3 regions of the Nocardioides sp. JCM 18998 genome follow, and region 2 is predicted to be linked to each of the others. Evidence: riboswitches for the same ligand, from Rfam matches in the RefSeq annotation. Region 2 holds a riboswitch; each other region holds the start of a gene.

Region 1 (7,342 bases), 2.0 Mb from region 2:
CATCCCACAGCTCCGGCTCCTCGGCGCGAGCGGTGTCGACCACGTCGAAGGCGAAGGCCATGTGCATGGACTCGTCGCGGAAGACCCAGTTGGTGCCGGAGGCCAGCCCGTTGAGCAGACCGCGTGAGCGCAGGAAGTAGACGTAGGCGAAGGCGCCGTAGAAGAAGAGGCCCTCGATGACCGCGGCGAAGCAGATCAGGTTGAGCAGGAACGCCTTGCGGTCCTCGCGGGTCCGCAGCTCCTTGAGGTCGCCCAGGGAGTCGATCCACTTGAAGCAGAAGTCGGCCTTGGCCTTGATCGAGGGGATGTTGTCGACCGCGGCGAACGCCTCGAACCGCTCCTTCTCGTCGGGCACGTAGGTGTCGAGCAGGTTCAGGTAGAACTGGACGTGCACGGCCTCCTCGAACAGCTGGCGCGAGAGGTAGAGCCGGCCCTCTGGGGAGTTGACGTGCTGGTAGAGGTTGAGCACGAGGTTGTTGGCCACGATGGTGTCGCCGGTGGCGAAGAACGCGACCAGCCGCGAGATCAGGTGGCGCTCGGCCGGGCTCATCCGGGCGAGGTCCTTGAGGTCGTTGTGCAGGTCGACCTCCTCGACGGTCCAGGTGTTCTTGATGGCGTCCTTGAAGCGCTCGAAGAAGTGCGGGTAGCGCATCGGGCGCAGGGTCAGGTCCAGGCCCGGGTCCAGCAGCAGCTGCTGGGTCGTTCCGGTGGTGGTGGTGATGTCGGTGGTCACTGGCAGGCCTCGCATGCTTCGGGGTTCTCGAGGGAGCACGCGAGTGCCTCCTCGTCGGTGTAGGTAGAGGTGGACGTCGAGCTTGTCGAGATGGGTCGGGGTGTCTCGACAGGCTCGACGACCGCGGCCGTACCGGCGGACGTGGCGGTGCTGGCGCCGGCGACGGTCGCCTGCTGGATCCGTGTCGCGGGGCGCGAGCGCAGGTAATAGGTGGTCTTCAGGCCGCTCTTCCACGCGTAGAGGTACATCGAGGAGAGCTTCCCGATGGTCGGGCCGGCGATGAAGAGGTTGAGCGACTGGCTCTGGTCGATGTAAGGCGAGCGGGCCGCCGCCATCTCGATGAGCGCCTTCTGCGGCAGCTCCCAGGCCGTACGGAACACGGCGCGCAGCTCCTCCGGCAGGGTCGTGATGCCCTGGACCGAGCCCTCGGCACGCTTGATCTGCTCGCGGATCTCCGGGGTCCACAGCCCGCGGGACTTGAGCTCGCGCACCAGCGCGGTGTTGATCTGCAGGAACTCGCCCGACAGGGTCTCGCGCTTGAACAGGTTGGAGACCTGCGGCTCGATGCACTCGTACGCGCCGGCGATCGAGGCGATCGTCGCGGTCGGGGCGATCGCGATCAGCAGCGAGTTGCGCAGGCCCGTGGCCGCGACCCGCTCGCGCAGCGCTGCCCAGCGCTCGGTCTGGTTCGGGGTGACGCCCCACAGGTCGGGCTGCAGCTGGCCCTTCGCGGCCCGGGTCTCGGAGAACGAGGGGTGCGCGCCGTGCTGTTCGGCCAGGTCGGCGGAGACCTCCAGCGCCGTCAGGTAGACCTCCTCCTGGATGCGGGTGGAGAGCTCGAGCGCCTCGGCGGAGTCGAACGGCAGGTGCAGCGCGAAGAAGACGTCCTGCAGCCCCATCAGGCCCAGGCCGACCGGGCGCCAGCGCGGGTTGGAGGCGGCCGCCTCGGTGCTCGGGTAGAAGTTGATGTCGATCACGCGGTCGAGCAGCGGGACGGCGGTCCGTACGGTGGCGCGCAGCTTGTCCCAGTCGAGCATGGTGGTCGAGCCGGTCGAGACGACGTGTTGGGCGAGGTTGATCGAGCCGAGGTTGCACACGGCGGTCTCGGTGTCGGAGGAGACCTCGATTATCTCGGTGCACAGGTTCGACAGGTGCACCGTCGGGCCGCCGGGCGCATCCGTGGTCTGGTTGCAGGTGCGGTTGGAGGCGTCCTTGAACGTCATCCAGCCGTTGCCGGTCTGGGCGAGGGTCCGCATCATCTTGGCGTAGAGGTCGCGGGCCTTGACCGTACGCACGACACGACCCGCCGCCTCGAGCTCGCGGTAGCGGGTCTCGAACGCAGTGCCCCACAGGTCGACCAGCTCGGGTGCCTGGTCGGGGTCGATCAGCGACCAGTCCTCGTCGGCCTCGACGCGGCGCATGAACTCGTCGGGGATCCAGTTGGCGAGGTTGAGGTTGTGCGTACGGCGCGCCTCCTCGCCGGTGTTGTCGCGCAGCTCGAGGAACTCCTCGACGTCGGGGTGCCACGACTCGAGGTAGACGCACGCCGCGCCCTTGCGCCGTCCGCCCTGGTTGACCGCCGACACGGACGAGTCGAGGGTCCGCAGGAAGGGCACGATGCCGTTGGACTGGCCGTTGGTGCCGCGGATCAGCGCGCCGCGGGAGCGGACGCGGGAGAAGCCGATGCCTATGCCGCCGGCGAACTTCGAGAGCTTCGCGACCTGCATGTAGCGGCTGTAGATCGAGTCGAGCTCGTCCTTGGGGGAGTCGACCAGGTAGCACGACGACATCTGGCTGTGCCGGGTGCCGGAGTTGAACAGCGTCGGGCTCGAGGGGAGGTAGGCCAGCGAGGACATCAGCCGGTAGAACTCGATGGCCTCGGCCGGGCTCTGTGCCAGACCGCAGGCGACACGGAGCATGAAGTACTGCGGGGTCTCGACGACCAGTCGCGAGGTGGGGTGACGCAGCAGGTAGCGGTCGTAGACGGTGCGCAGCCCGAAGTACTCGAACCGGTTGTCGCCCTCGAGGTCGATGGCGAAGTCGAGCTTGCGGGCGTTGTCCTTGACGAAGCGTGCGGTCTCGTCGCCGATCAGGCCCTCGGCGTGACCGAGGCTGACGGACTGGCTGAAGGAGGCGACGCCCTGGTTGCGGACCTCCTTGTCGATATAGGCGGCCAGCAGGCGCGCGGCGAGGCGGGAGTACTCCGGCTCCTCGCCGATCATCTCGGCGGAGGTCTGAATGCTGAGCCGGTCCAGCTCGGCGGTGGTCGCGCCGTCATACAGGCCGCTGATCGTGCGGGTCGCGACCCGCATCGGGTCGACGTCGGGCAGATCGCCGCTGACGCGGTCGATGGCCCGAACGATCTTGTTGACGTCGACGCTCTCGGTGTCGCCGTTGCGCTTGAGCACCTGCATGGTGGCGCGGCGTACGGGCTCGGCCGGCATGGTGGGCAGCGGGGTGTCGATGACCGTCACTTCTCTCTCCTCGCGAGATCTGACTCAGGTCCGTGCCGGGAGGAGGAGACGACTGGCCTGCGAGGCACGACGGGCTCGCGGGTCTGGCGTCAGCCTTCCCACGAGGCCTCGGACCACCACACCCGACGGGTGTGGTGCGCTGGCAGGTCTTCGGACTCGCGGGCACATCCGACGCGTACTACGTCGGACGCCTACTGGCCGTCGCTTCCCAGATCTGCGATCCAGTGCTTGTGACGGCGGTCGTTCCCACTTACCGCTGCGGGGCAGTCCCGGATTCGCACCGGGTTCCCTCTTGCCTCCACGTGTCCGGCTGACACGCAGAACCAGCTACGCCAGCCACTATATATGGGAACTACATCCGTGCAACTCCCAACATGTGGATGTCTCACGTCGTCGCCGACGGGTCACGCAGCGGGCACGTCGCCCACCACGCCAGAGTCCCGAAACGCCCGAGGATCCGGTGATCGCGGCGGTCGAGGCTCAGCTCGCCGGGGGCGAGGCGAGAGCGTGCTCCATCTGGACACAGAGATCGTGGATGCACTGCTCGAGGCTCTCCCCGGTCTCCTTCTGCAGCAGGCCGAGGCTGAGCTCAGCGACCAGAAGAGCACCCCCGGCGAGCTCGCGCTCGTCGCTGAAGGATCCCAGGAGCTGCCGCGCGCCGTCGGCGTCGCCCCGGTTGCGAGCGGCGACGATGCCGGCGACCCGCTGCGCGGCGGCCACGACGGGGGCGAGCTCGGAGCGGCGCGAAGACTCGCTCACAGGATCAGCCCGGGCGTCTGATGGCGGGCCTTCTCGAAGCGGGCCTGGACGTCGGCCCAGTTCACGACGTTCCACCACTGCTTCACGAACGTCGCCTTGTCGTTCTTGTACTGCAGGTAGTACGCGTGCTCCCACATGTCGAGCATCAGCAGCGGGACCATGCAGATCGGCACGTTCCCCTGGTGGTCGAAGTGCTGGATGATGTACGGCCGCTGCGCGACCATGTCCCAGGTCAGCACGGACCAGCCGGATCCCTGGACGCCGAGAGCGTTGGCCTCGAAGTGGGCGCGGAACTTGTCGAAGCCGCCGAAGTACTCCTCGATCACCTGAGCGAGTTCGCCGGTCGGCTTGTCCCCACCGTCCGGGCTCATGTTGGGCCAGAACACCGAGTGGTTGACGTGGCCTCCGAGGTGGAAGGCGAGGTTCTTCTCCAGCGCCGAGAGGCCTCCGAAGGACTCGGCCTCGCGGGCCTCCGCGAGCTGCTCCACCGCGGTGTTGATGCCCTTGACATAGGTCGCGTGGTGCTTGTCGTGGTGCAGCTCCATGATCGCGCCGGAGATATAGGGCTCCAACGCCGCGTAGTCGTAGGGGAGGTCAGGGAGCGAGTAGTCGGCCATGATGCAAGCCTGTCGCTACTGCGAATCATTTGCAATAGTGACAGAGAACTCGCCTCCCTGAGCGCTGTGGTGGCCTTGGAAGGCTCGAACATCGGACAACGCCGCACGAGCGCCCAGGGTCGGCGAAACCTGGGTTGGTGACGTTGGGGCCGACGACAGGAAGCGCGAACGGGCACGCACGCTGCCTGGCAGGTCGAGTCCGCAGAGAGTCCGCAGGACGTCCGTCGCGGTCCCTCAACAACCGCTGTGACCGTTGACGACCATCGCGGCATCTGCGCAGGTCGAGCCAGGGTTTCGGGCACAATCGCTCATCTCCGTCAGCTGCCATCACGGCGTGGACGACTTCCCCTGGTACTACTGATCTCGCAGGGCTCCGCAGCTCAGAGGGCCGGCAGATGGCCGAACCGCGGCAGGCACGCCAGGGCCAGTGCCACCTCGGTCCGGCGCTCGGTGAGCGGGTGGCCGAGCAGCTCCTCGGCCTGGGCGAGGCGGTAGCGCACGGTGTTCTTGTGCACGAAGAGGTCCGTGGCGGCCAGCTCGACGCTGCCGCCGCGACGGAGGTAGGCCGCCACCGTCTCGCGTAGGCGCTCCACCAGCGGGGTGGCGTCCGCGAGCGCGCCGAGCTCGCGCTGGATCAGCGCGGCGACGGCCGCCTTGCGCCCCGCCGCGACACACGCGAGCTCGACGTCGGCGTACAGCGTGGTGGTGCCTGTCGCGGTCTCGGTCTCGATGGCGTGGCGCTGTGCGTCGACGGCCTCGCGATGGGAGGAGCGGAATGCCGCGAGCCCCGTGCCGGGCGTCCCTGCGCTGATGCTCACCCCGGATTCGGCGCCTTCGCGAACCTCGGCCAACGCCGCGCGAAGCCGCTCGTCCGTGAGCGGTCGCCTGGTCGCGACCCACGTCCAGATCTCGCCGCGTCCGGCCGGAAGGGTCAGGAGGCGGGCACCGACGGTCGTCGCCATCGCGTCGGCCGCGGCGGTCAGGGCGACCAGGTCGTCGGCGGTCTCGGTCGGCGTCCAGAGCACGAGCGCGAGGTGGGCGCCGCCCAGCGGATAGGTGAGCAGCCGGCTGGCGTCGTCGATCGCCACCTGATCGCCGCGCAGGATGGCCCGTACGGTCTCGCCCCGCTGGGCGAACGCACCGTGCAACGACGACTCGCGCTCGGCGTAGAAGACACCGACGAGGTGCTCGCTCGCCTGGTTGATCCAGGCGCCGCCGTGGTCCCAGAGGTAGACCAGCACCGCGGTCCGGTCGGGTCCGTCGGGCGGGACCGAGGCGGCGACCTCCCGGAAGAAGTCCCACACCGCCTCCGAGGCGACCCGGTAGACCTTCAGCAGGACGCCGAGCTCGAGGTTGCGGCGCGCGATCGACAGAGCGAGGTCGACGGCCTGCGGCGGGAGCAGGAGCTCCTGCTCCTCCCGCTCGAGCAGGCTCAGGAAGACCTGGAACTGCCGCTTCGTCGATGCGTGCAGCTCCGCGACGAGGACCGCATCGCCGGCGAGCTCGGGGATCTCGGCCAGGATCCGGCCGTTGACGTGCTCGACGAACTCCTCGAGGTTCTCCTCGCTGCTCGCTCCGGCGACGTACGCGCGCACCCAGGCTGCGAGCTCGGCGGCCTCGCTCGCGGTGGGGTCGGTCGACATCCACGCCTCCTCGCCTTGGACGTGAGTCCAATCGGACGGGGTGATTCTGGGGGTCGATACCAAGACGACGCAAGGCGCCTTGTGCTGGAATCTCACCGAACAGGCAGATGTGGCCTGCGTCACGTCCCGAACCAGGAGGCTCGTGCGATGCCGAACCCGCTCTCATTCGACTACATCGTCGTCGGCGCCGGAAGCGCCGGCGCGGTCGTCGCCCACCGCCTGAGCGAGGATCCGGCCACGTCCGTCCTGCTGTTGGAGGCGGGGCCCGCCAACGACGCGCTCGAGATCTCGATGCCGGCCGCGTTCCCGAACCTCTTCAAGACCAAGTGGGACTGGAACTACGAGACCACCCCGCAACCCGGCCTGCGCAGCCAGCGCGCCTTCTGGCCGCGGATGAAGGCCCTCGGCGGCTGCTCGTCGATGAACGCGATGATGTACGTGCGCGGCGCCCGCGCCGACTTCGACGGCTGGCAGCGCGACTTCGGCGCGGTCGGCTGGTCGTACGACGACGTCCTGCCGTACTTCCTGCGCTCCGAGCACAACACCCGCGGCTCCGGCGCCTTCCACAGCGACCAGGGCCTGCTCCACGTCGAGGATCGGCGCTACACGCACGAGACGACCCAGGCGTGGATCGCCTCGGCCCGTGCCGCGGGCCTGCCGGCCAACGACGACTTCAACGGCGCGACCCAGCTCGGCGCCGGGACCTACCAGGCGACCTGCCACCGTGGCCGACGGTGGTCGACCGCCGAGGCGTTCTTGGCGCAGGAGACGCGGCAGCGGTCCAACCTGACCGTGCTGACGGGCGCTCACGCGACCAAGGTGCTCCTCGAGGGGACCCGGGCGATCGGGGTCGCCTACCTCCACGACGGCGCCCACCAGACGGCGTGGGCGGACGCCGAGGTGGTCGTCTCCGGAGGTGCGATCAACTCACCGCAGCTGCTGATGCTCTCCGGGATCGGTCCGGGCGCCCACCTCGCCGAGCACGACATCGACGTCGTGGTCGATCTGCCGGGTGTCGGCGAGAACCTGCACGACCACCCCGTGACGCCGCTGATGTGGCGCACGAGCGGCAAGGACGTCGCCGTCGATCACGTGACCCCCGCACGCCTGATCCAG
Region 2 (7,342 bases):
TCGACTACCTCTTCGGCTTCGACGCCACGGCCGGCGTGGTCCACGACTGGATGTACGAGAAGCTCGCGCAGGAGTACGTCCTCGACCAGACCAACCAGGAGTTCCTGAAGAAGTCCAACCCGTGGGCGCTGCGCGGCATCGTCGAGCGACTCAGCGAGGCCGCGGAGCGCGGTCTGTGGGCCGAGCCGGACACCGACGTCATCGCCGCGATGCAGCAGGTCTACCTCGACGTCGAGGGTGATCTCGAGGACCGCGGGTGATCCCCGCTCGTCGAGGAGCCGCCGAGGAGGGAGGCGGCGCATCACGACGCATCCGGATCCTCGGCATCGGGATGGGCCCCCAGCACGTCACCCCCGAGGTGGCCGCCGCGCTACGGGAGTGCGACTACGTGATCGCCGCCGCGAAGGGCGAGGACGACGCGCTGCTCGCCGTCCGGCGCGCCGTGTGTGAGGCGTACGGCATCAACCTCGTCGCCGTCGCGGATCCGGAGCGCGATCGGGCGCCCGACGGCGCCGGGGGCTACGTCACGGCGGTGCGCGACTGGCACGAGGCACGGGTCGAGGCGTACGAACGGGTGCTTCGCGAGCGTGCCGGCACCGCTGCCTTCCTGGTGTGGGGCGACCCCGCGCTCTACGACTCCACCATCCGGGTCGTGGAGCAGCTGGCCGAGCGCCTCGACGCACCGGAGTGGGACGTGCTTGCGGGCATCAGCGCGCCGCAGCTGCTCGCGGCCCGGCACCGGATGGTGCTGCACCCGGTCGGGCGGCCCGTGCACATCACCACGGCGCGACGCCTGCGCGATGACATCGCCGCAGGTCAGGACAACCTGGTCGTCATGCTCGGCAGCGAACCCGATCTGAGCGGCCTCGAGGACTGGCGGATCTGGTACGCCGCCAACCTCGGCTCGGCCGGTGAGCAGCTCCTCGACGGCACCGTGGGCGGCCTCGGCGAGGCGGCCCTCAAGGTGGCACGCGAGCACGCCCGCGCCATCGACGGCTGGGTGATGGACCTCTACCTCCTGCGAGCCCCGGTGGTCGAGCCCGCCACGGTGGTCGAGCCTGTCGAGACCCCCGCATGAGCGGCCTCCTCGTCGCCGGTACGACCTCCGATGCCGGCAAGTCGGTCGTCACGACGGGTCTGTGCCGGGCGTTCGCGCGGCGAGGCGTGCGGGTGGCGCCGTACAAGGCGCAGAACATGTCGAACAACTCGATGGTGGTCGCGGTGCCGGGGGCCTCGACCACCGGCTTCGCCGAGATCGGGCGGGCGCAGTGGGTGCAGGCGCTGGCCGCCCGGGCGACGCCGGAGCCGGCGATGAACCCGGTCCTGCTCAAGCCCGGGAGCGACCGCCGCAGCCATGTCGTGCTGATGGGACAGCCTGCGGGCGACGTCTCGTCGGCCGACTGGGAGAGCGGTCGCGCGCACCTGGCGAAGGCGGCCCACGACGCGTACGACGACCTCGCCTCGCGTTACGAGGTGATCGTCGCCGAGGGCGCCGGGAGTCCGGCCGAGATCAACCTGCGGGCCGGCGACTACGTGAACCTGGGCCTGGCCCGGCACGCTGGCCTGCCCACGATCGTGGTCGGCGACATCGACCGCGGCGGCGTCTTCGCCGCCCTGCTCGGGACGGTCGCGCTGCTCTCGCCGGAGGACCAGGCGCTGATCAGCGGCTTCGTGATGAACAAGTTCCGCGGCGACCTCGGTCTGCTGACTCCCGGCCTGGAGATGCTGCTGCGGGCGACCGGCCGGCGCACGTACGGCGTACTGCCCTGGGATCCCTCCCTCTGGCTCGATTCCGAGGACGCCCTCGACCTCGACGGCCGGCGCGCCTCGGGCGAGGGCGCGCAGCGGGTCGCCGTGATCCGGCTCCCCCGGATCAGCAATTTCACCGACCTCGACGCCCTCGGTCTCGAGCCCGGGCTCGACGTCGTCTTCGTCTCGTCGCCGCGCGACCTGGCCGACGCCGACCTGGTGGTGGTGCCCGGCACGCGCGCGACGATCAGCGACCTGGCCTGGATGCGCTCGCGCGGGCTCGACCGCGCCGTGCTCGCGCACGCCGAGGCCGGGCGTCCGGTGCTCGGGATCTGCGGCGGCTGTCAGATGCTCGGCGCCCACATCTCGGATCCGGACGGCATCGAAGGCGAGGCCGGCGCGGAGGCCCCGGGACTCGGCCTGCTCCCCCACACCACGACCTTCGGCGCGGAGAAGGTGCTGCGCCTGCACGCGCCCGCCGGCTACGAGATCCACCACGGCCGGGTCGCCGGCGCGACCGAGGACGGCCTCGTGACCGGCACGATGGTCCACGGCCGCCTCGAGGACGACGCCTACCGCGCGGCCTACCTGCGCGACGCGCTCGGCGTGACCTCCGAGGCGTCGTTCCCGACCGCTCGTGACGCGCGGCTGGAGCTGCTGGGCGACCTCGTCGAGGAGCACCTCGACGTCGATGCCCTGCTCGACCTCGCGTTGACCGGTGCGCCCGCCGACCTGCCCGTCCTGCCGCCTGGTGGTGAGTGGTGAGCGCGGGAGCTGAGGATCAGGCGGGTCTCGACAGGCTCGACCACCGGACGCCGGATCTCGACAAGCTCGACCACCGGACGCCGGGTCTCGACAGGCTCGACCACCGGACGCCGGGTCTCGACCCCCGGGCGCCGGGTCTCAGCCGCCGTGTGCTGCTGCTCGGCGGCACGGCCGAGGCGCGAGCGCTGGCGGTCCTGCTCGTCGAGGCGGGCATCGACGTGACCTCGTCCCTGGCCGGGCGGGTCGCCGATCCGCGCCTGCCCGTCGGACCGGTCCGGATCGGTGGCTTCGGCGGCGTGTCCGGGCTCGTCACGGCGCTCGACGACTACGACGTCGTCGTGGACGCGACGCATCCGTTCGCACAGGGGATGTCCGCCAACGCCGTGGCGGCCTGCGCGCAGACCGGGCTGCCGCTGCTGCGCCTCGAACGACCGGGCTGGAGGCCGGATCCGGCCTGGCCGCGTCCGATGTGGCACTGGGCCAATACCCACGACGACGCCGCGACCCTGGCCGCAACGCTCGGCGAGCGTCCCTTCATCACCGTCGGGCGCCAGGAGCTGGCCCGGTTCGTGCCGGCGCTCGGCGAGCTGCCCGCGCTCGCACGGGTCGTGGACGCCCCCGGCTTCGCGCTGCCGCAGCCCTGGACGCTGGTCACCAGCCGAGGCCCGTACCCCCTCGACGGCGAGCGCGCCCTTCTGCGCGAGCACCGCGTCGACGTGCTGATCACCAAGGACTCCGGCGGCACGTACACCTGGGGCAAGATGCAGGCCGCCGCCGAGCTCGGCGTCCCCGTCGTGATCGTCCGGCGCCCGGTGGACCCGCACGCCCCGGAGACGGTGGGCAACGTCGGTGCGGCGTTCTCCTGGACGCGCGCCAGGACGACGACAAGATCCTGACGTCACCCTCGGGCGCCCGGATCGCGTGGTTCCCGGACCCGGACGGCAACACCCTGTCGCTCACGACCTTCGCTCCTTGACGGGTCGTCTCGGGAACGCAGCCCATCCGGCAACGCCGAGGACGAGGACCAGGACCCCGACCACGCCGATGGTGGTGGCACCCGCGGACATGACGGCCGGGACCCACACGAAGTGGCCGGTGATCTCGGCGGCCTTGCCGTCGACCAGAACGGGGATCGACCACTCGCCCATGTCGTGCCGCTTGTCCGGCGCCGCCGACACGTCCGTCGGAAGCTGAGGCTCCATCCAGTCGACGCGCCCATCGCTCCAGGAGTACGTCGACCCGGAACGTACGCTGCGCCACCGCGTCGGGCCGTGGCCGGCACCGGCGGCGACGTGGTCGACCACGCCCGAGGTGGTCGCATAGGTGGTCAGCGAGTTGACGTTGTCGAAGACCTCGCCCGCGGCGAAGCGCAGGAACGGCTCATTGGAGTAGCCGAGCACCTGCACGTCGCTCACCGTGCTGCTCGTCTCGAGCGTGATCAGCGAGCCGTCGGCGTGCACCCACACACTGACCCCGGCCGGTGCGCGGAGCACGACCGACTGGATGCTCGCGTTGACGTTGACGCTGCCATGGGCCCAGACCGGCATCGCGGCCGCCACCACGAGGGTGACGGCCGCGACGATGACGGCACTGACGCGCCTCATCGGGCAGGCATCAGACGGCGACCGGAGCGTGGTCCTCGGCGAACCGGCCCTCGCGGCCGGCCCGGGCGGCCGCCGGGTCGAGCAGACGCTGGGCCTGGGGCGCGAAGAGCAGCGCGATGCCGCCCCACAGGATCACCTGGGCGACGAGCGAGTACACCCGGAACTGCGCGAGCAGGTCCGCCGGGAAGCCCGGGAAGACGATCGTCCCGTCCGGGTCGGTCAGTGGGAGCGGCGTCTCGGTGTCGTGCCTGCCGAACTGGGCGACGTTGGCGTCCAGGTGGCCGAGCGCCGGCAGCACCAGGAACACGACAGCCATCACGGCGACGTACGCGGCACCCATGATCAGCACCGTGCTGTACAGGCTGAGCCGCCGGTGCAGTCGCTGGCCGTAGTAGACGGCCAGGAACAGCGCGATGCACGAGACCGCTACCACGACGAGGTAGAGCGCGCCGCGGGTGCGGATCGTCTCCTCGTGCCCGATCGCCGGCGGGTTGGCCGGGTACTTCAGGAACGGCACCAGGAACGCGCCGACGAAGTAGAAGGCCGGCAGGATCAGCGCGAGCTGGAACGGACGCACCTTCCCGACCCGGCCGATCGCGATGACGTAGCCGACCGCGACGAGCGCGCCCATGGCTGCGCCGAAGAGGATGAGGCCGGCGCCGATGCCGACGTCCATCTGGACCGTACGGCTGAAGATGTCGGGGCCGGCGGCCTCGACAGGCAGCCCGGCGGCCTTGTCCAGGGCCTGCTGGGCCGCGTCACGCGCGCTCTCGTAGTCGATCGCCTTCGAGATGATCGGCTCGGCGAAGAGGCGGGCGAAGACGAACGCCACCAGACCCGCGGCCGCGCCGGAGAGCGCGCCGCGAGCGATGAGTTGCTTGACCATGTTCTGTTGTTCTCCTGCCGGGTTGGATCAGTGGCAGGGGAAGCCGAGGAAGTGTCGGCCGTCGTGGAAGAACTCATGGAGGACCATGCTCTTCCCGAACACCGAGGTGGCGCCCTCGTCGACGCCGATGAAGTAGTAGACCAGCAGCGCCGCGAAGGCGACGCCGACCAGCAGGGCGATCGTCTTGACGTTCGCGTGGACCAGCGGGGTGCTGATCGCGGGGCTGCTGATGGCAGTGGGGATAGCAGACGTGTTGCTCACGTGATGCTCCTTCAGGAATACAACGTTCCCAGATGGGCGGAAAACGCGTCGGCGGAAGATCTGACTTCGCTCCCCAAGGAGACTCACAGTGGCGTGACCGTGCCAGATTCTCACTGGCTTCCTCACGTCCGGCGCGTAGCCGCACCCTATCGGCACCCGCGGTGGCCGTCCACCGACGTCCATATCCGGACGATCAGACCGACCCGTCCGGGAACGCGATGATCGACAGGAACCGGATCGGCAGCGTGACCAGGCCCGTCGGCCCGTGCGCGCCCTCGCCGTCGAGCTGCAGCGAGTCGCCGGCCCGCAGGCGGTAGACCGATCGGCTGTGCCCGTAGTCCATGACGCCCTCGAGCATGTAGATGAACTCGGTCCCGGGGTGCTGGAAGAGCGGGTGCACCTCGCTGGCCTCGGTCAGCGTCACCAGCAGGCACTCGAGGCGCTTGTGCTCACCTCGCAGCCCGCCGAGCAGGTTGTACTCGTGCCCGACCTGGGTGCCGTTGCGCACGATCGGCGTGCCCTGGCCCGCCTTCACGTACGACGCCGGGCGCTCGGTGTCGGCGCCGCGGAAGAGCGAGGTCACCGGCACGTTGAGCCCCTTGGCCAGCAGGGCGAGGGTGCCGAGCGAGCACGAGGTCTGGGCGTTCTCGATCTTCGACAGCATCGCCTTGGAGATGCCGACACGGGTCGCCGTCTCCCCCACGGACAGCCCGGCGTTCTGCCGCAGCTCCCGGACGTTGCGGGCGATGGCGGCCTCCAGCTCGAGCGCCTCGACCGCGTCGTCCGGTCGGCGATCGCGCGCGGTGCCGGCGTTGCGCAGCAGCGCCTCGTCGTTCTCCATGTCGTGACCGTAGCGCGCCAGCGTCCACTGGGAGTGGACGACCGCGCGCTCCTCCGGCGTCATCGGGCACCCAGCAGCGCGGCCATGCTGCTCGCCAGGGCCGCGGCCCCGGCCTCCGCGTCGGCGTCCTCGACGGCCTCGCCGGGTGCGTGCGAGACGCCGGTCGGGTTGCGGACGAAGAGCATCGCGGTGCTGACGTGATCCTTGAGGACTCCGGCGTCGTGGCCTGCCCCCGTGCCGAGCACGGGCGCGTCGTCGAGGACGCTCGAGAGCCGCGCCTGCAGCTGCGGGTCGAAGTCGACTGTCGCGCTGAAGGACTCCTCGACCACCGACGCCGAGCAGCCCTGCTCCCGAGCGGCGGCGTAAGCGGCCTGGGTGATCTCAGCGACCAGGAAGCGGGTCACCGCGTTCTCGCGGTGGCGGACGTCGAGCCAGAGGTCGACACGCGAAGCGATCACGTTGGTGCCGCCGGGCACAGGAACCAGGCGGCCGACCGTCGCTCGCGCGCCCTGCACGCCGCGCGCGATCCGCTGCACCTCACCCACGACGTGGGCCGCCGCCACCATCGGGTCGCGCCGATCGCGCATCACGGTCGTGCCGGCGTGGTTGCCCTCGCCGGCGAACGACAGCCGCCACCGGCCGTGCCCGAGGATCGAGGAGGCGACGGCGACCGACCGATCGAGGTCCACCAGCCCACGGCCCTGCTCCACGTGCAGCTCGATGAACGTGTCGATCCGACCCAACGCCGCCGGGTCGGGACCGAGATGCGTGGGATCGACGCCCGCACGCCTGCTCGCCTCGGCGAACGTGGTGCCGTCGGCATCGGTGAGGCCGCGTGCGCGGTCGGCGTCGAGGGCGCCGGTCATCAGTCGCGACCCGAGGCACGCCACCCCGAAGCGCGACCCCTCCTCCTCGGGGAAGACGGCGATGGCTCGGCGGCCGTGCACGCCGCGAGCCGCGAGCCGGTCGAAGGCCACCAGCGCCGACGCCACGCCGAGCGGTCCGTCGTACGCGCCTCCGCCCGGCACCGAGTCCAGGTGGCTGCCGGTGACCACCGCGCCGTCGCCGACGCCTCCCGACCAGGCCCACAGGATGCCGTTGCGGTCGGACTCGACGTCGAGGCCGCGACGCTCGGCATGCGCGACGAACCAGGAGCGCAGGTCGAGCTCGGGGGTCGAGTACACCGGCCGGCTGTAGCCGCCCCGCACGGGGTCGGCGCCCAGGGCGTCGATCTCG
Region 3 (7,342 bases), 1.1 Mb from region 2:
GCGGTGCCGACCTCGTACAGCGCACTGGGCATCGAGCGGAGCAGCCGCTTGGGGTTGGCCAGCGCGTTGGCCGCACCGACCGCGATGACGATGGTGGCCAGTCGCAGGCCGTCGTAGAGCCCGGCGAGCAGCGACTCGCGCGTCACCGGCCCGAGGAGCGTGATCCCCAGCACCCAGCCGGGCAACGGGATCTGCGGCAGGTCGAGGATCACGGTGCCGCCGAAGCCGCTGCCGAGCAGGATCCGGAAGCCGACCCGGATCGCCACGATGAACGCGCCGGCCACGAGGTAGAGCCGGAAGGTGCGCGCCCACGGCTGATCGGAGCGGCGCGCGCTCACCACGAGCGACGCCACCCCGATCAGCAGCAGGAGCAGGTACGGGTTGGTGGTCTGAGAGGCGTACGTCGCCAGCCCGATCGCCCAGAGCCACCAGGCGATCGGGTGGAGGTCGCGTGCCGGTCGCGCCATGTCGTACCGGTCAGCGCATCCGGCGACGAGCCAGCGTGATCCCACCAGCAGCGACCGCGAGCGCGGCGATGATGGCGGGCGCGACCCAACCCGGCAGGCCCGAGTCTGCAGAAGATCCCACCGAGTTTGCACCTGTGAGCGTCGAGTCTGCAGGAACGGACGGGGTCGGAGTCGGCGTGGCCGAGCCCACCGCAGCGCTCGCCGAGACAGAGGCGGAGGCCGTCACGCTCGCGGCGTGCTTCGTGCGCTTGGCGGCCGGCGTGGAAGCGCCCGCGCTCGGCGTGGCCGTGGCCGACGCCGTGGGGTCGGAGGTGGTCGTCGGGACGACCGTCTGCTGGGCCGTCTGCTGGGCCGTCTGTTGGGCCTTCTGCGTGACCTTGGCCGGGCGAGCCGGCGTGGACTGGGCCTGGGTGGACTGGGCCTTGGTGGACGGCTTCGCCTTCGCGGAAGTGTCAGGTGTGGTGGGGGCAGCCGCGTGCGCTGCCGGGGCGATGCTCGGCAGGTTCCTGGCGCTCTGCCCCTGCCAGGACCAGGCGACCGAGCCGCCGGCCGGGATCTTCAGCGAGCCGGCGCCGAGGCTGGCGTACACCCAGCCGGTGGTGCCGTCGGACCACCACAGGCTCCAGTAGGCGGTGGCGGGCGGGTCGTTGCGGCACGGGTCGCTGGCGGGCACGCCGTTGACCCGGCAGACCATCCCGCCGTTGACTGCGTAGCTCTGGTGGAACCCGGACTCCTCGAAGATCGCGCTCGCGGTCCGGCCGGCGCCGGAGGCATCGCAGACCTCCTGAGCCCCGCCGCCGAGCTGCTGCGGGTCGACCACCACGGTGACGCCCCGGGCGTCACCGCAGGCCGCGGCCGACGCCGGCGCAGCGGCGGGTACGGCGATCGCCGCCACGGCCAGCCCTGTTGCCAGGACAGCCGCGGCGACGACCGATCGCAGGGTGGAGAGCATCAGCGCTTCGCGGCCTTGAGCACGAGGGTCTTGCTGAACGGCGCGACCGTGCTGGAGCCCTTGAACCAGATCGTGGCGCGGACCTTCTTCTTGCCGCGGAAGACCTTCGCGGACTTCAGGCTGAGAACGCCCTTGCGGACCTTGGCGGTCAGCTTCTTCTTGCCGACCTTGACGGTGACCTTCCCGGTGAACGGCTTGCCACCGACGGTGACCTTCACGCCGACCGTGCCGTGGTGGGCGCTCTTGGCCGGCTTGGCGGCGATCTTGGTGACCGGCAGATACGCGAGCGAGGGCAGTGCCTGCGCCGTGGCCGTACGCCACTGGCCGATCACGGTGTCGTCGATGCCCTTGGCGGTGACGGCCTTGAGTGCGGCATCGTCGTACGCGACGGCCCCGGCGTCGGGACCGCTGTGCACCTGGTGGCGGTAGACCCAGCTCGCCGCCTTCGCGGCAGCGGGCTTGTCACCCGCGGCACCGAGCGCCCAGCCCGCGAGGCCGGTGCTGTCGGCGTTCGAGGTGGCGGTGCTGATGCCGCCGATGAACGACCCGTCCGACTTCTGGGCGGCCTCGAGCCAGCCGAGCGCCTTGGCGATCGCGGCGGACACGGCCGGCGTCGAGCGCTGGTCGAGCAGGTTGAGGATGGCGTACGCGGTCACGTCGGTGTCGGCCGTCGCGGCAGAGTCGGTGTCGCAGGCGGCGTCCGACTGCGCGTGCAGCGGGTAGTCGTCGGGACCCGTCGCGGCGGGGGTGACATCGGTGAAGTAGAGCCGGAACCAACCGGCCTTGCACTGCTGGGTGAGCAGGAAGCTGGTGGCCGCGGCGGCCTTGCTGCTCCCCGCGGCGTGCAGCGCCTCGGCGGCGAACGACTGACCGATGGTGTTCGCGTAGTCACCGTACGCCGAGCTGTCCTGGATGCGGCCGGTCGCGGTGACCATCGACTCCAGGTCGGCGAGAAGGTTGTGCGACGCGAGCGTGCTGGACCGGCCGAGGTGCTGCTGGAACGCGAGCGCCTTGGCGGTCGGGCCGGCGTAGTGCTCGCCGCCGGTGCCGACGTAGGAGTCGGCGTTGGCCGGCACCGCGAGGGTGTTGCCGGCCTTGAGCACCGCGGCGCTCTTGCCCGCGGCGCGCGCGGCGTAGCCGGCGTCGATCACCGAGCCCATGTCCGGGTAGAAGGTGCCGTCGTAGGTCGAGCCCCAGGCGCCGGCGGCGAGCTCGGTGGCGAGCCACGAGCCTCCCGCCGTGAGCGAGGCGGCGGTGGAGGCGACGGCGGCCACCGTCGGGGCCTTCGCCTGGGCCGAGCCGGCCGGAAGAGTAAGGGCGCCCGCGGCGAGCGCCGCGGCGGCCAGGGCGCTGGAGCGCCGGACGAGCTTGTGCATGGGTCCTTCCCGCTGCTAGCGACGGGTGGACCGGGTCCGAGGACCGGGAGCCGACCCGCTGCGTACCTCGGCAGCGTTGTGGTCAAGACGCGTCGTGGCAGGTGCTCCGGCTCCCCCAAGGGGTCACGGTTGCGGGTCAGCGCCGGAGTCTCACCGGCTTCCCCCGCTACGGGCGTGTATGGAATTTGAGTACGGCGCAGCCTAACGCGGCCGGTGCCGAGTCACGACCTCAGGAGCGTGGGTGGGCCCACGGCTGGTCCGTCGAGGTATGCAGAGGAACCCGCACTTCCCGGGTGGAACTCACCGTGGGAAGTGCGGGTTCGGCTACATACCTTGCTGGACCGACCGCCGTCAGCTGAGCTTCTCGACGATCAGCTGCTGCACCCGGGCGGCGTCGGCCTGGCCGCGGGTCGCCTTCATCACCGCGCCGACGATGGCGCCGGCCGCCTTGTGGTTGCCGCCGCGGATCTTGTCGGCGATGTCGGGCTGGGCGGCGAGCGCCTCCTCGATGGCGGCCAGCAGCGGGCCGTCGTCGGAGACGAGCGCGAGGCCGCGCTTCTCGATGATCTCGGCGGCCGTGCCCTCGCCGGCGAAGAGGCCGTCGAAGACCTGGCGCGCGAGCTTGTCGTTGAGGGTGCCCTCGTCGATCAGCTTCTGCACCTCGGCGACCTGAGCCGGGGAGACGCCGGCCGCTGACAGCTCGACGCCGGCCTCGTTGGCGCGGCGCGAGATCTCCGAGAGCCACCACTTGCGGGCGGCCTGCGGAGCCGCGCCGGCCGCGACGGTCTCCTCGATGAGGTCGATCGCGTCGGCGTTGATCGCGTCGCGCATCTCCAGGTCGGTGAAGCCCCAGTCGGCCTGCAGGCGGGTACGGCGCTCGGCCGGGTTCTCCGGCAGGGTCCCCCGCAGCTCCTCGACCCACTCGCGCGACGGCGCGACCGGGACCAGGTCGGGCTCCGGGAAGTAGCGGTAGTCCTCGGCGTCCGACTTCTCCCGGCCCGACGAGGTGGTGCCGTCGGCCTCGTGGAAGTGACGGGTCTCCTGCAGCACCGAGCCGCCGCCGAGCAGGATGCCGGCGTGGCGTGACATCTCGAAGCGCACCGCGCGCTCCACCGAGCGCAGCGAGTTGACGTTCTTGGTCTCCGAGCGGGTGCCGAGTTTCCCAGCGTTCTCCGGGCCCTTCGGGGCCAGCGACAGGTTGACGTCGCAGCGCATCGAGCCCTGGTCCATCCGGACGTCGGAGACGCCGAGCGCCTTGATCAGGTCGCGCAGCGCGGAGACGTACGCCTTGGCCACCAGCGGCGCCTTCGCACCCGTGTTCAGGATCGGCTTGGTGACGATCTCGATCAGCGGGATGCCGGCGCGGTTGTAGTCGATCAGCGAGTAGTCGGCACCGTGGATGCGACCCGTCGCGCCGCCCACGTGGGTGGCCTTGCCGGTGTCCTCCTCCATGTGCGCGCGCTCGATCTCGATCCTGTGAATCGAGGTCTCACCCGCCTCATCCCGCACTTCCACGTCGAGGTAGCCCTCGAACGCGATCGGCTCGTCGTACTGGCTGGTCTGGAAGTTCTTCGGCATGTCCGGGTAGAAGTAGTTCTTCCGCGCGAAGCGGCACCACTGTGCGATCTCGCAGTTGAGCGCGAGACCGATCCGGATCGCCGACTCGACCGCCTTGGCGTTAACGACCGGCATGGCGCCGGGCAGGCCGAGGCAGGTCGGGCAGACCTGGGTGTTGGGCTCCCCGCCGAAGGCGGTCGGGCAGCCGCAGAACATCTTGGTGTTCGTATTGAGCTCGACGTGGACCTCGAGGCCCATCGCGGGGTCGAAGCTCTCGAGCACCTCGTCGAAGTCGATCAGGACGTCACTCATGGTCAGTTGGCTCCCTTCGGGGCGTACGCCGGGGGAACGATGGGGCCGCCCCAGCGCTCGAACAGCGCGCTCTCCAGGGCCGCTCCGACCCGGTAGAGGCGGGCGTCCTCGAGCACCGGCGCGAGGAACTGGATGCCGGTCGGCAGCCCGTCGGCGGACGAGACGCCGGACGGGATCGAGATGCCCGGCACGCCGGCGAGGTTCGCCGGGATGGTGGCAAGGTCCTGCAGGTACATCGCCAGCGGGTCGTCGGCCTTCTCACCGATCGGCCACGCGGTGCTCGGCGCCGTCGGCGAGACCAACACGTCGACCTGCTCGAACGCCTTCTTGAAGTCCTCGATGATCAGCGTGCGGATCTTCTGGGCCTGGCCGTAGAAGGCGTCGTAGTAGCCGCTCGAGAGGGCGTACGTGCCGATGATGATGCGGCGCTTGACCTCGTTGCCGAAGCCGGCGTCGCGCGAGACCTTCATGACCTCCTCGGCGCTCGGCGAGCCCTCCGGGGTGACCCGCAGGCCGTACCGCATCGCGTCGAACTTCGCGAGGTTGGAGGAGCACTCCGCCGGGAGGATCAGGTAATAGGCGGCCATCGCGTGCACGAAGCTGGGCAGCGAGACCTCCCTGATGTCAGCACCGAGGTCCCGCAGGATCGCGATCGACTCGTCGAAGCGCTCGACGACGTCGGTGTTCCACGCGTCGCCCTGCAGCTCCTTGACGATCCCGACCTTCAGGCCGGACAGGTCGCGTCCGGCACCGGCACGGGCGGCGTCGGCGAGACCGGTGACCGGGTTCGGGACCGAGGTCGAGTCACGCGGGTCGTGGCCGCCGATCAGCTCGTGCAGCAGCGCCGAGTCGAGGACCGTGCGGGTGCAGGGGCCGAGCTGGTCGAGCGAGTTGGCCAGCGCGATCACGCCATAGCGGCTCACGGAGCCGTAGGTGGGCTTCACGCCGACAGTGCCGGTCATGGCGCCGGGCTGGCGGATCGAGCCGCCGGTGTCGGAGCCGATCGCGAGCGGGGCCTGGAAGGCGCCGACCGCCGCGGCCGAGCCGCCGCCGGAGCCGCCCGGGATCCGGTCGAGGCCCCACGGGTTCCTCGTCGGGCCGTACGCGCTGTTCTCGGTGCTCGAGCCCATGGCGAACTCGTCCATGTTGGTCTTGCCCAAGATGGGCAACCCGGCAGCCCGAAGCTTGGCGGTCACGGTGCCGTCGTACGGCGGCACCCAGCCCTCGAGGATCTTGGAGCCGGCCGTGGTCGGCAGGCCCTCGGTGGCCAGCACGTCCTTGATCGCGATCGGGACGCCGTCGAGCTCGTGCAGCGGCTGGCCCGCGGCGCGACGCGCGTCGGAGGCCGCCGCCTGGGCGAGCGCGCCCTCGGCGTCGACGTGCAGGAAGGCGTGGAGGTCACCGTCGGTGGCGGCGATCTGGTCGAGGTGCGCCTGGGTCAGCTCGACCGAGGTCACCTCGCCGGCGGCGAGGGCGGCGGCCTGCTCGGCGGCGCTCTTGTGGATCCAGCTGCTCATCGGGCCACCTCGGTCGCTCGCTCGTTCCTCGCTCGGCTCCGTCGACGGCCGGTCACTGCTCGTCCCCCAGGATCCGCGGGACGGAGAACTTGTCGTCCTCCTGCGCCGGCGCGGCGGCGAGCGCCTGCTGCGGCGTCAGGCCCGGCACCACGACGTCCTCGCGGAAGACGTTGGTCATCGGGATGGGGTGGGACGTCGCGGGCACATCGGGGCCGGCCACGCCCTGGATCGAGGCGACCGACTCGAGGATCACGTTGAGCTGCGGAGCGAGGTGCTCCAGCTCGGCGTCGCTCAGGTCGATCCGGGCGAGGTCGGCCAGGTGGCGCACCTCGTCACGGGAGAGTTCAGGCATGAGCAGGAGTCTAGGCGAGTACGGGAGGTCGACGACGCGGGTGCCCCTCCGCGCTCGTGGGAGCGCCGCCGGGCGCGCCGGACCGCGTGGATGTCACTCTTCCGCCCACTAGGTGGATATAGTCGTGTGACTTACTCGACTTACTGGGAGGGTGACCCATGGCCCGAGCGACCGGCACACACAAGCAACGCATCGTCATCGTCGGCGCGGGGGCGGCAGGTGCGCTGAGCGCCCTGCACCTGACGCGCGAGGCGGGCCGGCGCTCCACCGCCGTCGAGATCGTGCTCGTCGACCCGGCGGACCGCTGGGCCCGCGGCACCGCGTTCGGCACCACCGACGACCAGCACCTGCTCAACGTGCCCGCGTCCGGGATGAGCGCGCTGCCCGAGGACCCGACCCACTTCGTCGCCTGGCGTCGCCGCAACGGCGGCTCGCCGGACGGCTACGTCTTCGCCCCGCGTCGGGAGTGGGCGCGCTACCTCGACGAGACCCTCTCCGAGGCCGTACGCCAGGCGGGCGGCGAGGTCACCGTGGAGCACCGCCGCAGCCGTGCCGTGGCCGTACGTCGTGACACCTGCGGGGCCGCCGTCACCACCTCGGACGGCCAGGAGATCCCCTGTCAGGCCGTCATCGTCGCCACCGGCCTCCCCGCGGCGGGCCATCACTGGGCGCCCCAGGAGCTGGCCGCATCGCCCTTCTTCGTCGGCGACCCCTGGGCGCCGGGCGCCATCGACGTCGTCCGCCGCGACCGCACCGGTCCCGCCGACGTGCTCCTCGTCGGCGCCGGGCTGACCATGGTCGACCTCGTC

Evidence for each region. Region 2 has a riboswitch for cobalamin ahead of ACZ5L9_RS17225 (CbtB domain-containing protein). Riboswitches for the same ligand answer to the same signal wherever they lie in the genome.
Region 1: another riboswitch for cobalamin. It lies ahead of ACZ5L9_RS06080 (ribonucleoside-diphosphate reductase subunit alpha); the one in region 2 lies ahead of ACZ5L9_RS17225 (CbtB domain-containing protein).
Region 3: another riboswitch for cobalamin. It lies ahead of ACZ5L9_RS11980 (hypothetical protein); the one in region 2 lies ahead of ACZ5L9_RS17225 (CbtB domain-containing protein).

The regions. Positions count from the first base shown of each region.
Region 1 is NZ_AP043886.1:1,269,556-1,276,897, reverse strand. Features, by position in the region: gene ACZ5L9_RS06085 (ribonucleotide-diphosphate reductase subunit beta) at 1-733, opposite strand, end outside; gene ACZ5L9_RS06080 (ribonucleoside-diphosphate reductase subunit alpha) at 730-3,207, opposite strand; cobalamin riboswitch at 3,332-3,550, opposite strand; gene ACZ5L9_RS06075 (hypothetical protein) at 3,688-3,966, opposite strand; gene ACZ5L9_RS06070 (superoxide dismutase) at 3,963-4,583, opposite strand; gene ACZ5L9_RS06065 (PucR family transcriptional regulator) at 4,964-6,226, opposite strand; gene ACZ5L9_RS06060 (GMC family oxidoreductase) at 6,374-7,342, shown strand, end outside.
Region 2 is NZ_AP043886.1:3,654,282-3,661,623, forward strand. Features, by position in the region: gene cobN (cobaltochelatase subunit CobN) at 1-260, shown strand, start outside; gene cobF (precorrin-6A synthase (deacetylating)) at 257-1,078, shown strand; gene ACZ5L9_RS17205 (cobyric acid synthase) at 1,075-2,514, shown strand; gene ACZ5L9_RS17210 (cobalt-precorrin-6A reductase) at 2,511-3,410, shown strand; gene ACZ5L9_RS17215 (hypothetical protein) at 3,471-4,118, opposite strand; gene ACZ5L9_RS17220 (CbtA family protein) at 4,129-5,004, opposite strand; gene ACZ5L9_RS17225 (CbtB domain-containing protein) at 5,032-5,265, opposite strand; adenosylcobalamin (AdoCbl) riboswitch at 5,268-5,414, opposite strand; gene ACZ5L9_RS17230 (helix-turn-helix domain-containing protein) at 5,459-6,169, opposite strand; gene ACZ5L9_RS17235 (allantoate amidohydrolase) at 6,166-7,342, opposite strand, start outside.
Region 3 is NZ_AP043886.1:2,550,556-2,557,897, reverse strand. Features, by position in the region: gene ACZ5L9_RS11990 (energy-coupling factor transporter transmembrane component T) at 1-467, opposite strand, end outside; gene ACZ5L9_RS11985 (hypothetical protein) at 478-1,419, opposite strand; gene ACZ5L9_RS11980 (hypothetical protein) at 1,419-2,795, opposite strand; cobalamin riboswitch at 2,875-3,014, opposite strand; gene gatB (Asp-tRNA(Asn)/Glu-tRNA(Gln) amidotransferase subunit GatB) at 3,147-4,664, opposite strand; gene gatA (Asp-tRNA(Asn)/Glu-tRNA(Gln) amidotransferase subunit GatA) at 4,667-6,181, opposite strand; gene gatC (Asp-tRNA(Asn)/Glu-tRNA(Gln) amidotransferase subunit GatC) at 6,234-6,533, opposite strand; gene ACZ5L9_RS11960 (FAD/NAD(P)-binding protein) at 6,692-7,342, shown strand, end outside.